2 regions of the Kribbella sp. NPDC051936 genome follow, and region 1 is predicted to be linked to the other one. Evidence: riboswitches for the same ligand, from Rfam matches in the RefSeq annotation. Region 1 holds a riboswitch; the other holds the start of a gene.
What was found. Region 1 has a riboswitch for FMN ahead of ribB (3,4-dihydroxy-2-butanone-4-phosphate synthase). Riboswitches for the same ligand answer to the same signal wherever they lie in the genome.

Region 1 (5,251 bases):
AAGGAGCCGGCATGACCGCCGTACAAACCCCTTCCATCGCCGACCAGCCACGGTACGACTGCCGGGACGCGTACGTCGAGACGCTCGCGGAGCTCGCCGAGGCCGATCACCGGATCGTGGGTGTGGTCAACGACTCCGTCGGGTCGAGCAAGCTGAACAGCTTCCGCAAGGCGTTCCCGGACCGGCTGATCAACGTCGGCATCGCCGAGCAGGACATGGTCGGGGTCGCGTCCGGGCTGGCCAACGGCGGCCGGATCCCGTTCGTGTCGGCGGCGTCCTGCTTTCTCACCGGACGTGCGCTCGAGCAGATCAAGGCCGACGTCGCGTACTCGAACACCAACGTGAAGCTGTGCGGGATGAGCCCGGGCGTCGCGTACGGCGAGCTCGGCCCGACACACCACTCGATCGAGGACATCGCTTGGCTGCGCGCGATCGACGGCCTGCGGATCGTCGTGCCGGCGGATCCGGTCGAGACCGCGGCCGCGCTGCGCTGGGCGGCCGCCGCGCACGGGCCGGTGTTCATCCGGGTCAGCCGGATGAGCGTGCCGAAGGTGTACGGCGACGACTACGAGTTCCGGCTCGGCAAGGCGATCACGGTCCGCGAAGGCAACGACGTGACCGTGATCAGCAACGGGACCGTGCTGTGGCGGGCGCTGGCCGCCGCGGAACGGCTCGCCACGGAAGGGATCTCGGCCCGGGTGCTGTCGATGCCGACGGTGAAACCGCTGGACGTCGACGCCGTGGTCGCGGCCGCGCGGGAGACGGCCGGCATCGTGACCGCCGAGGAAGCGGTGCCGGGCGGCGGGCTCGGCGGCGCGGTCGCGGAGACCGTCGTCCAGCACCACCCGGCCCGGGTGTCGATCCTGGGCATCGGCGAGTTCGCGCCGACGGGGTCGGCCGGCTACCTGCTCGACCGGTACGGCCTGTCCGCGGACGGCATCGCCGACGCCGCCCGCAAGCTGCTCAGGCCAGGTAGCTGACGAGATCCGCGATCGAGATCATCGCGAAGCCATGAGTGTCGGCGAAACCGCGCAGGTCGGCGCCGGTCATCAGGGTGCCGTCGTCGTTCATGAGCTCGCCGATCACGCCGACCGGCGGCAGTCCGGCCAGCCGGACGAGTTCGACGGTGGCCTCGGTGTGACCGGGCCGCTGCCGGACTCCGCCGTCGACGGCACGCAACGGCAGGATGTGGCCGGGCCGGATCAGGTCCGCGCGCTGCGCCGAGGGATCGGCCAGCACGCGGACGGTCCGCGCCCGGTCCGCGGCGGAGATGCCGGTGCCGACGCCGGTCGCCGCGTCGACGGACACGGTGTACGCCGTCCGCAGGCTGTCCTGGTTGTCCGGCACCATCAGCGGCAACTCGAGCCGGTCCAGGATCTCCGGCGCGGCGGGCGCGCAGACGTAGCCGCTGGTGTGGCGGACGAGCAGGGCCATCAACTCGGGGGTCGCGAGGCTCGCGGCGAAGGTCAGGTCGCCCTCGTTCTCGCGGTCCTCGTCGTCGACGACCACCACGGGTCGCCCGACGGCGATCTCGGCGACGGCGCGCTCGATGGTGTCCAGGCTGGTGACGGTGTTCACGGTCGTTGTCCTCTCGGCAGTGCACGCAGAGCACTCCGGGGGCAACGACAAGCCCACGCCCCCGTTTCCGAGGACGTGCGACTGCCACGTGCGTCTTCCCATCCGGACTTTCACCGTCGGTCCTGGAGTTCCACCAGGTCAACCGCTCCTCCTCGCGGAGTCACGGGTCGCGGACTGTCACCGCCGGCTCGGAATTTCACCGACCCCAGAGCACGTGTGTTCTCTCGACCATCAGCTTAACGGCAACGAGCACCCCAGGAGTGTCATGTCCATCTCATCCGTCTGGCGAGAGATCGAACTGCCGGCTACCGGCGACTGGGTCGATTTCGAGCACGAGTCCGGCCTGGCACTCCGCCGCCCCACGTTCTACGGCGGCGCGGCGGCGGGAGGTGGCACGGGACCGGGCGATGGTGCGGCCGGAGGAGCCGCCGCGGCGGGCGTTGCTGTGGTGCGGAAGGTCCGCTTCGCGGCACCGCTTGCCGGCCGTTGGCGGTGGACGAGCGAGCCGACCCCGACCCGGCCGGACGTGCCCACAGCGCCCGGCTTCGGGGAGTTCGACGTGGCCCCCGCGCTCGACGACGAGCTCAATCCGTTCTTTCGCCATGGGTTCTGGCGGATGTCGCCTGGCGGGCGCAGTCTCGTGCATGCGGACCGGACGCCGGCGCTGCTGGTGGCCGACACTGCCTGGGCGCTGCCCTGGCGCGCCACCCCGGAGCAAGTACGTGAGTACGCCGCGGACCGGCAGTCCAAGGGTTTCAACGCGGTACTCCTGATGACCGTGCAGCCGGACATGCGCGCGGTCGGTCCGCGCGACCGCACCCAGGACGAAGGCTTCGACGTCGGCTTCGAGGACCTGCCCGACGGTCACCTGCGGCAACTGAACGCCGAGTACTTCCAGTACCTCGACGACCTCCTCGACATCCTCGTCGAGCACGGCATCGTCCCGGTCCTGCAGCCCGTCTTCCAGGGGTTCGGCTGGAAAGGCCTCGACGTGGCCGGCACCGTGGTGCCAGAGCAGGAGTACGCCGCCTACTGCCGCTACCTCGTCGCGCGGTACGGCGCCCGGCCGGCGATCTACCTGGTCGGCGGCGACGGCTCCGGAGTCGAGCCGCAGACCGCGGCGGGCGGCGCCGAGGTACACGCGGTCGACTGCTACGAGCAGCCCACCGGCATCCACTACCGCCCGCACATCCGCGCCGACGCCCACCAGGACGCCGAGTGGCTCGACTTCCAGTGGTGCCAGACCGGCCACACCGGCGAGCACGTCCCCGAGCGGGTCGCCGACATGTGGCGGAACCACCCGGTCAAGGCGGTCGCGAACGGCGAACCGACGTACGAGCACACCGGCCGGACCGGTGTGGCCGAGGGCTGGTGGCAGGGCCACGAGGCGTGGAGCAACCTGTGCGCGGGCGGGACGATGGGCGTCGTCTACGGCGCGGGCAGCCTGTGGCAGTGGCGGCTGCACGGCGAGGAGCCGGGGCACTCCGAGTTCTTCCTCGCCCCCGGCGCCGGCTGGCGGGAGGCGATCGGCTTCGAGGGATCGACGTACGTAGGGATGCTCGGCAAGATCCTCGACGGGCTGCCGACGACCGACATGGCGCCGGACTGGACCCGGGTGATCTCGGGCCGCGCGCTGAGCATGACCGACGGCGGACTGATCGTCTATCGCGAGAACGGCGGGCCGGTGATGGTGTTCGACGACACGGTCCCGCTGAACTACACGATCGTCGACCCGCGCGACGGCTCGGTCGTCGCGACCGGGCGGCGGGACACGCCGGGAAGTCCACTGCCTGACGCCGGTGGCGCACCGCGGGTCTACATCTGCCTATAGTCCAGGTTGATCGTCTCGAAGGGGGAGCGCCGTGAACACCAACCGTGGTGTCCGCCAGCCCGGGCTGGACGAGCTGCGGCTGCTCGCGAAGGTGGCCCGGATGTACCACGAGAAGGGCATCCGGCAGCCGCAGATCGCAGCCGAGCTGAACCTGTCCCAGGCGCGCGTCTCCCGGATGCTGAAACAGGCCGTCGAGGTCGGCATCGTGCACACCGTGGTGACCATGCCGAGCGGCGTGCACAGTGACCTCGAGGACGAGCTGCAGGGCCGGTACGGGCTGCGGGACGCCGTGGTCGTCGACACCCTCGGCGTGGGCGACGACGTGCTGCCGGCGCTCGGGTCGGGCGCGGCGGCGTACCTGGACATGACGCTGACCGGCGGGCACGTGGTCGGCATCTCGTCGTGGAGCGAGACGCTGATCAGCGCCGTCGACCGGATGCCGCGCAAGAGCGTTCCGGTGGTGGACAAGGTGGTCCAGATCGTCGGCGGGCTGGGCGACGCCGCGGTGCAGATGCAGGCCACCCGGCTGACCGCGCGGTTCGCCGAGCTGACCGGTGGGATGCCGGTCTACCTGCCCGCTCCCGGGCTGGTCGGCACCCCCGCCGTCCGCCGGGCGATGATGAACGATGTGTCGGTTCGGGACGTTCTGGGCACGTGGGGACAGCTCACCGACGCCCTGGTCGGGATCGGCAGCCTCGAACCTTCGCCGCTGCTGCAGCGCAGTGGCAACGCGGTCGCGGAGGCCGACCAGGACGAGCTGCGCCGGCTCGGTGCCGTCGGGGACGTGTGTTTCCGGTTCTTCGACGAAGAGGGAAAGCTCGTGCGTTCGACGTTCGACCAACGGGTCATCGGGGTGACCGCGAAGGAGCTGCTGGCGGTGCCGCGCCGGATCGGCGTCGCCGGCGGCGACCGCAAGTACTCCGCGATCCGCGCCGCCCTGCTCGGCGGCTGGGTCAACATCCTGATCACCGACCTCGCGATGGCTCACAAGCTTCTCGATGCAGCCTGACGAGCAGCGGGAGGTCTACGCGACCATCGACCTGGCGTTGCGGGTCGGTGAGGTGCTGCTGTCCAGCGGCGCCGGTACGGCGGACGCGACCGCGACGATCCTCGGCGTCACCGCGGCCGGCGGGCTGCGCGGGTGCGAGGTCGACATCACGTTCACGTCGATGGCGGTCTCGTACCAGGCCGCGCCCGACGTCGCGCCGGAGACGCACATCCGGCTGGTCCGGTACCGGTCGCAGGACTTCTCCCGGCTGACCGAGGTCGACCAGCTGGTCCGGCGGTTCGCCCGCGGCGACCTGACCCGCGAAGAGGCATCGCGGGAGCTCGCCCGGATCACGTCCGCCGGTCCGCCGTACCCGCGCTGGAGTGCCGTGCTCGCCTGGGGTGTGATGGCCGGCGGCGCGACGCTGCTGCTCGGCGGCGGCTGGCTGATCACGCTGGTCGCGGTGCTGACCGCGATCGTGATCGACCTGAACAACCGGTGGTTCTCCCGGCAGCGGCTGCCCGCGTTCTACCAGCAGGTCGCCGGCGCGTTCGTGGCGACCGCCGTCGCGCTGATCCTGTACGCCGTGCACGCACCGGTGAAACCGTCCCTGGTCGTTGCCGCGGGCATCATCATGCTGCTGGCCGGGATCGCGCTCACCGGTGCCGTCCAGGACGCCATCACCGGGTACTACGTGACCGCCGCGGCCCGCAGCCTCGAGGCGATGCTGCTCACCGGCGGGATCATCGCCGGCGTCTCGCTCGGCCTCGCGCTCGGGCTGAGGTTCGGTCTGCACGTCGGCATCGAACCGCAGACGATCCAGCTGGCGAACCTTCCGATCATGGTGATCTCGG
Region 2 (5,251 bases), on a different contig from region 1:
AGTTGGCGGACGGCGGCCAGGGTCGAGAGGGCTGCCTGGGTGGCTTCGTAGCCTTTGTCTTCTCGGCTGTCGGGGAGGCCGGCTCGGTCCAGGGCCTGGGGGTCGTTGTCGCAGGTGAGTACGCCGAAGCCGACAGGGACGCCGGTGCTGACGCCGACCTGCATGAGGCCTTCGGTCGCCGCCTGGCAGACGTATTCGAAGTGCGGGGTGTCGCCGCGGATCACCACGCCCAGCGCGACCACGGCGTCGTACCCGGACTTCGCGGCGTGCAGTGCCGCGACGGGGAGTTCGAACGACCCGGGCACGCGGATGACGGCGTGGTCGGTGACGCCGGAGTCCTCCAGTGCGCGGAGGGCGCCGGCGAGCAGGCCGTCGGTGACCTTCGGGTGCCACTGGGCGGCGATGATCGCGACCCGGGCGCCGTCCACGCGGGGTGCCTCGATGGTGGGTGCTCCACTGCCCGACATCAGCCGGCTCCGTTCTCTTCGGTCAACACGCCACCTGGCAGGTGGTGGCCCATCCGGTCGCGCTTGGTGCGCAGGTACCGCAGGTTGTGCTCGGTCGGGTCGATGAAGATCCCGCGGCGCTCGACGACGTCGATGCCGTACCCCTGGACGCCCGCGAGCTTGTCGGGGTTGTTCGTCAGCAGCCGCGCCGACGTCACCCCGAGGTCGGCGAGGATCTGCGCCCCGGTGCCGTAGTCGCGCGCGTCGGCCGGCAACCCGAGGTCCAGGTTCGCGTCGACGGTGTCCCGCCCCGCGTCCTGCAGCTCGTACGCCTGCAGCTTGTGCAGCAGCCCGATCCCGCGCCCTTCATGGCCGCGCAGATAAACGACGACACCACCCTCGGCAGCGACCTGCCGAAGCGCCTCGTCCAGTTGCGGCCCGCAGTCGCACCGCAGCGAACCGAACACGTCGCCGGTCAGGCACTCCGAGTGCAGCCGCACCAGCGTCGGCCCGTCCCCGATCTCGCCGCGGACCAGCGCGAGTTGCTCCGACCCGTCCACGACGTTCCGGTAGCCGTGGGCAACGAAATCGCCGTACCGGGTCGGCAGCGTCGTCGTCGCGACCCGCTGGATCTGGGACTCGGTACGACGCCGGTACCGGATCAGGTCGTCGATCGACACCAGCACGAGCCCGTGCTCGTCGGCGAACTCCCGCAGCTCCGGACCGCGCTTCATGGTCCCGTCGTCGTTCACCATCTCGGAGATCACCGCGGCCGGCGTCAACCCGGCCAGCCGCGCCAGGTCGATGGACGCCTCGGTGTGCCCGGGCCGAACCAGTACGCCGCCTTCGCGACCGCGCAGCGGGAACACGTGCCCCGGCTGCACCAGGTCGTACGGCTCCGAGGCGGAGTCGGCCAGCACCCGGATCGTCCGCGCCCGGTCGGCGGCCGAGATCCCGGTGGAGATGCCGTCCCGCGCGTCGACGGAGATCGTGTACGCCGTCCGCATCCGCTCGCGGTTGTGCGGCGTCATCAGCGGGATCCCGAGCCGGTCGAGCTCCGCGCCCTCCATCGGCACGCACACCACACCGGAGCTGTACCGGATCAGGAACGCCAGCAGCTCGGGCGTCGCCTTGGACGCGGCGAAGATCAGGTCGCCCTCGTTCTCGCGGTCCTCGTCGTCGACGACGATCACCGGCCGCCCGGCGCGGATCTCCTCGATCGCGTGCTCGATCGTGTCGAGCTTCAGCACGTCACCCATCTAACCCACCACCACCGGTTCAGGAGTCTGGATCCGCTCACGGTTCTGGATCTTCCACCACGACGCGAATCCGAGGACGCAGAAGAGGCCGTACACGATGTACATCGTCGCGGACGGGTAGAACTTCGCCTGCACCAGCAGCGGTACGCCGACCACGTCGACGGCGATCCAGATCAGCCAGAACTCGACGAAGCCGCGCGCCATCCCGTACGTCGCCAGGATCGAGCCGGTGAGGATCCACGCGTCCCACTGCGGGCCCCACGAGCCGAGCTCGCGCAGCACGAAGTACGAGATCGCGTACAGCACCACGGCGACACCGCCGAGTTCGAGCCGCTCGCGCGCGGTCGCCCAGCGCGGCTGCACCGCCTTGTCGGCGCCGTGGTGCCGGGTCTGGTACCAGCGGTACCACCCGTACAGGCTGACGAGCGCGAAGAACACCTGCCGGCCGGCCTGACCCCAGAGGTCCTTGTCCTGCGGGGTGTCGAAGATTCCGCCGACGAAGACCGTGAACAGCAGCACGTTGCCGACGATGCCGACCGGCCACGCGGCGACCAGCCGGCGCATGCCGAACAGTGCGCTGGCCAGACCGAACACGTTGCCGACAATCTCCCGGACGAGCACCGGCGACCCGGCGATCGTCACCTGGGAGTGCAACAGCCAGTCGATCGCGTTCACTTCTCGCCTCCGTTGTCCTGCACTGTGCCGGCGGTCAGCAGCCGCTCGACGTACTTGGCGATCACGTCGACCTCGAGGTTGACGGTGTCGCCGACCTTGTTCGCGCCCAGCACGGTCAGCTCGAGCGTGGTCGGGATCAGGCTGACCCCGAACGTGCCGGTCGCGTCGTCCACGTCGGTCACGGTCAGCGAGACGCCGTCGATCGCGATCGATCCCTTCTCGGCGACGTACCGCAGGATCTCCGGGGACGTCGCGACCCGGACGTCCTCCCAGCGCTCCGCCGGGGTCCGGGAGGCGATCGTGCCGGTGCCGTCGACGTGCCCCTGGACGATGTGGCCGCCGAGCCGTTCGTGCGCGGCGACGGCCCGCTCGAGGTTGACCGGCGAGCCCTTCTCCAGACCGCCGAGGCTGGTCCGCTGCAGCGTCTCGCGCATCACATCCGCGGTGAACAGGCCACCGCCGTACTCCACCACCGTCAGGCAGCAGCCGTTGACCGCGATCGAGGCGCCGTGCGCGGCGTCCTCGGTCACCTTCGGACCGCGGATGGTGAGCCGCGCGGCGTCACCGTCCAGTAGATCCAGGGACTCGACGGTGCCGAGTTCTTCGATGATGCCGGTGAACATCTACTTTCCTCCCAGAGGAACCAGGGTCAGCCGGACGTCGTCGCCGAGGCGGGTGACGTCCGCTAGCTTGAACCGCCGCAGGTGGTCGATCGATTCCGCGCCGAGGTCGCCGACCGCGGCGTAGCCGGAGCCGAGGACGGCCGGAGCGACGTACGCGACGATCTGGTCGACCAGACCGGCGCGCAGGAACGCGGCGGCCAGCGTCGGACCGCCTTCGAGCCAGAGGTGCCGGATCTGCCGGTCGTCCAGCTGCCGGAGCACCTCGGCGGGATCGTGGGTCGGCAGCAGCAACGTCTCGGCGCGGTCGTTGCGGACGCGCGCGGTCGGCGGGATCTCGCGGTCACCGACGACCACCCGTAGCGGCTGCCGCACCGCGGGAACGTCGTTCTCGTCGCGGACCGTCAGCTCGGGGTCGTCGTTCAGCACCGTCTGGGTGCCGACGACGATCGCGTCGCACTCCGCCCGCAGCCGATGGACGTCGGCCCGCGCAATCGGGCCGGTGATCCACTTGCTGGTCCCGTCCGGCGCCGCGGACCGCCCGTCGAGCGTGGTCGCGAACTTCCAGGTGACGAACGGGCGCCCGACCCGAACGCTGTGCAGCCAGACGTGATTGACCGCCTCGGCCTCGGAGCGCAATACGCCCTCCACGACCTCGATGTTCTTGGTCCGGAGCTTGTCGGCGCCGCCCGCGGCGGTCCGGTTCGGGTCGGGTACGGCGTACACGACGCGCGCGATCCCCGCCTCGATCAGAGCGTCCGCGCACGGACCGGTCCGGCCGGTGTGGTTGCACGGCTCGAGCGTGACGTACGCCGTACCGCCGCGGGCGCGGGCACCGGCCATCCGGAGCGCCTCGACCTCGGCGTGCGGGCCGCCGGCAACGGCATGGAAGCCCTCGCCCACCGGATGCCCGTCGCGGCCGGTGATCACGCACCCGACCACCGGGTTGGGATGGGTGCTGCCGACAGCTCTCGCAGCCAGCTCGACAGCACGCCTCATCCAGGCGATGTCGATCGGCGACGCGTCGTTCACTGCTCGGGCCCCTCGTCGTCACGGACGCACTCCGGGGCCTCCGGCCGGCACGTCCGCTCCGCCGCCCACCGGGAACCGCGTCGCGCGGGCCGTCACAGCCCACGCTCCGCGCCGTCGGGCGCCAGAGCGCACCCGTCGACCGCGTGCGCCTCCCATCCGGACTTTCACCGTCGGTCCTGGAATTCCACCAGGTCAACCGATCGCCATACCGCAGCGACCGGGTCGCGGACTGTTACCGCCGGCTCGGAATTACACCGACCCCGGAGCACGCGAGTGGGTTCACTCGTGCTTCAAGTATGCCCTCTGCCGCAACCCGCACCACGACCCAGGTCACATCCTGGTCGACGCCGGCGGCACCAGCCGGCGGGTGAGGGCCAGCGCCGCTCCGGCCAGCGCGCAGCCGGCGGCCACCGCGAGGATCAGCGGCCGGTACCCGAACGCGCCGGCCAGCCCGGCGCCGACGAGTGGCCCGACCGCCTTCGCGATCGTGGTCGGCGTGCCGAGCATCCCGGCGATCGTGCCGAAGCCGCTCGCGCCGTACCGGTCGAGCAGGATCGCCGGGGTCGCGATCGACGACACCCCGAACCCCAGGCCGAACAGCACCAGGCACCCGATCGCCCCGCCGACGTGCTCGCCGACGGCGGGCAGCAGCGCGACCGCGACGCCCTGGACGAGCAGGATCAGCGCGGTGATCGTCGCCATCGGCAACCACCGTGCGGACACGCTCGCCACCAGTCGCCCGGTCACCGACATCAGGCCGAGCAGCCCCGCCAGGCTAGCCGCCCGCGCCGGCGGGTGGCCCAGACTGACGAGGTAGAGGACCAGGTGGACGGCGATCACGGCGAGCGCCGCGCTGTGTACGACGAACGCCCCGGCGAGCAGCCAGAACCCGGGATCGCGCAGAACTCTGGCCGGTGACTTCGGGTGCCGCGTGGATGTGGGCCGTGGCGCTTGCCGCGGTACGGCGAGGAAGTGCAGCGGGACTGTGGTGACGGCGAGGATGCCGGCCAGCACGACGAGGGCGGAGCGCCAGCCGAGGCTGTGGGCGAGGTAACCGGTGAGCGGGATGAAGATCGAGCTGGCCAGTCCGCCGACCATCGTGATGGTGAGGATCGAGTTCGTTCGGGCGGTCGGGGCCGCGACGGCGACCACGACGGCGAAGGCGGGCGGGTAGAGGACCATCGCGCAGGCGACGCCGATCAGGACGAAGACGGCGTAC

Region 2: another riboswitch for FMN. It lies ahead of ribD (bifunctional diaminohydroxyphosphoribosylaminopyrimidine deaminase/5-amino-6-(5-phosphoribosylamino)uracil reductase RibD); the one in region 1 lies ahead of ribB (3,4-dihydroxy-2-butanone-4-phosphate synthase).

The regions. Positions count from the first base shown of each region.
Region 1 covers NZ_JBFAXS010000001.1:678,348-683,598, forward strand. Annotated here, with positions in the region: gene AB0L64_RS03505 (transketolase) at 1-15, shown strand, start outside; gene AB0L64_RS03510 (transketolase C-terminal domain-containing protein) at 12-980, shown strand; gene ribB (3,4-dihydroxy-2-butanone-4-phosphate synthase) at 964-1,578, opposite strand; FMN riboswitch at 1,663-1,796, opposite strand; gene AB0L64_RS03520 (DUF4038 domain-containing protein) at 1,844-3,409, shown strand; gene AB0L64_RS03525 (sugar-binding transcriptional regulator) at 3,441-4,418, shown strand; gene AB0L64_RS03530 (threonine/serine exporter family protein) at 4,408-5,251, shown strand, end outside.
Region 2 covers NZ_JBFAXS010000010.1:59,102-64,352, forward strand. Annotated here, with positions in the region: gene ribH (6,7-dimethyl-8-ribityllumazine synthase) at 1-467, opposite strand, end outside; gene AB0L64_RS33030 (bifunctional 3,4-dihydroxy-2-butanone-4-phosphate synthase/GTP cyclohydrolase II) at 467-1,705, opposite strand; gene pnuC (nicotinamide riboside transporter PnuC) at 1,706-2,380, opposite strand; gene AB0L64_RS33040 (riboflavin synthase) at 2,377-3,003, opposite strand; gene ribD (bifunctional diaminohydroxyphosphoribosylaminopyrimidine deaminase/5-amino-6-(5-phosphoribosylamino)uracil reductase RibD) at 3,004-3,999, opposite strand; FMN riboswitch at 4,172-4,305, opposite strand; gene AB0L64_RS33050 (MFS transporter) at 4,363-5,251, opposite strand, start outside.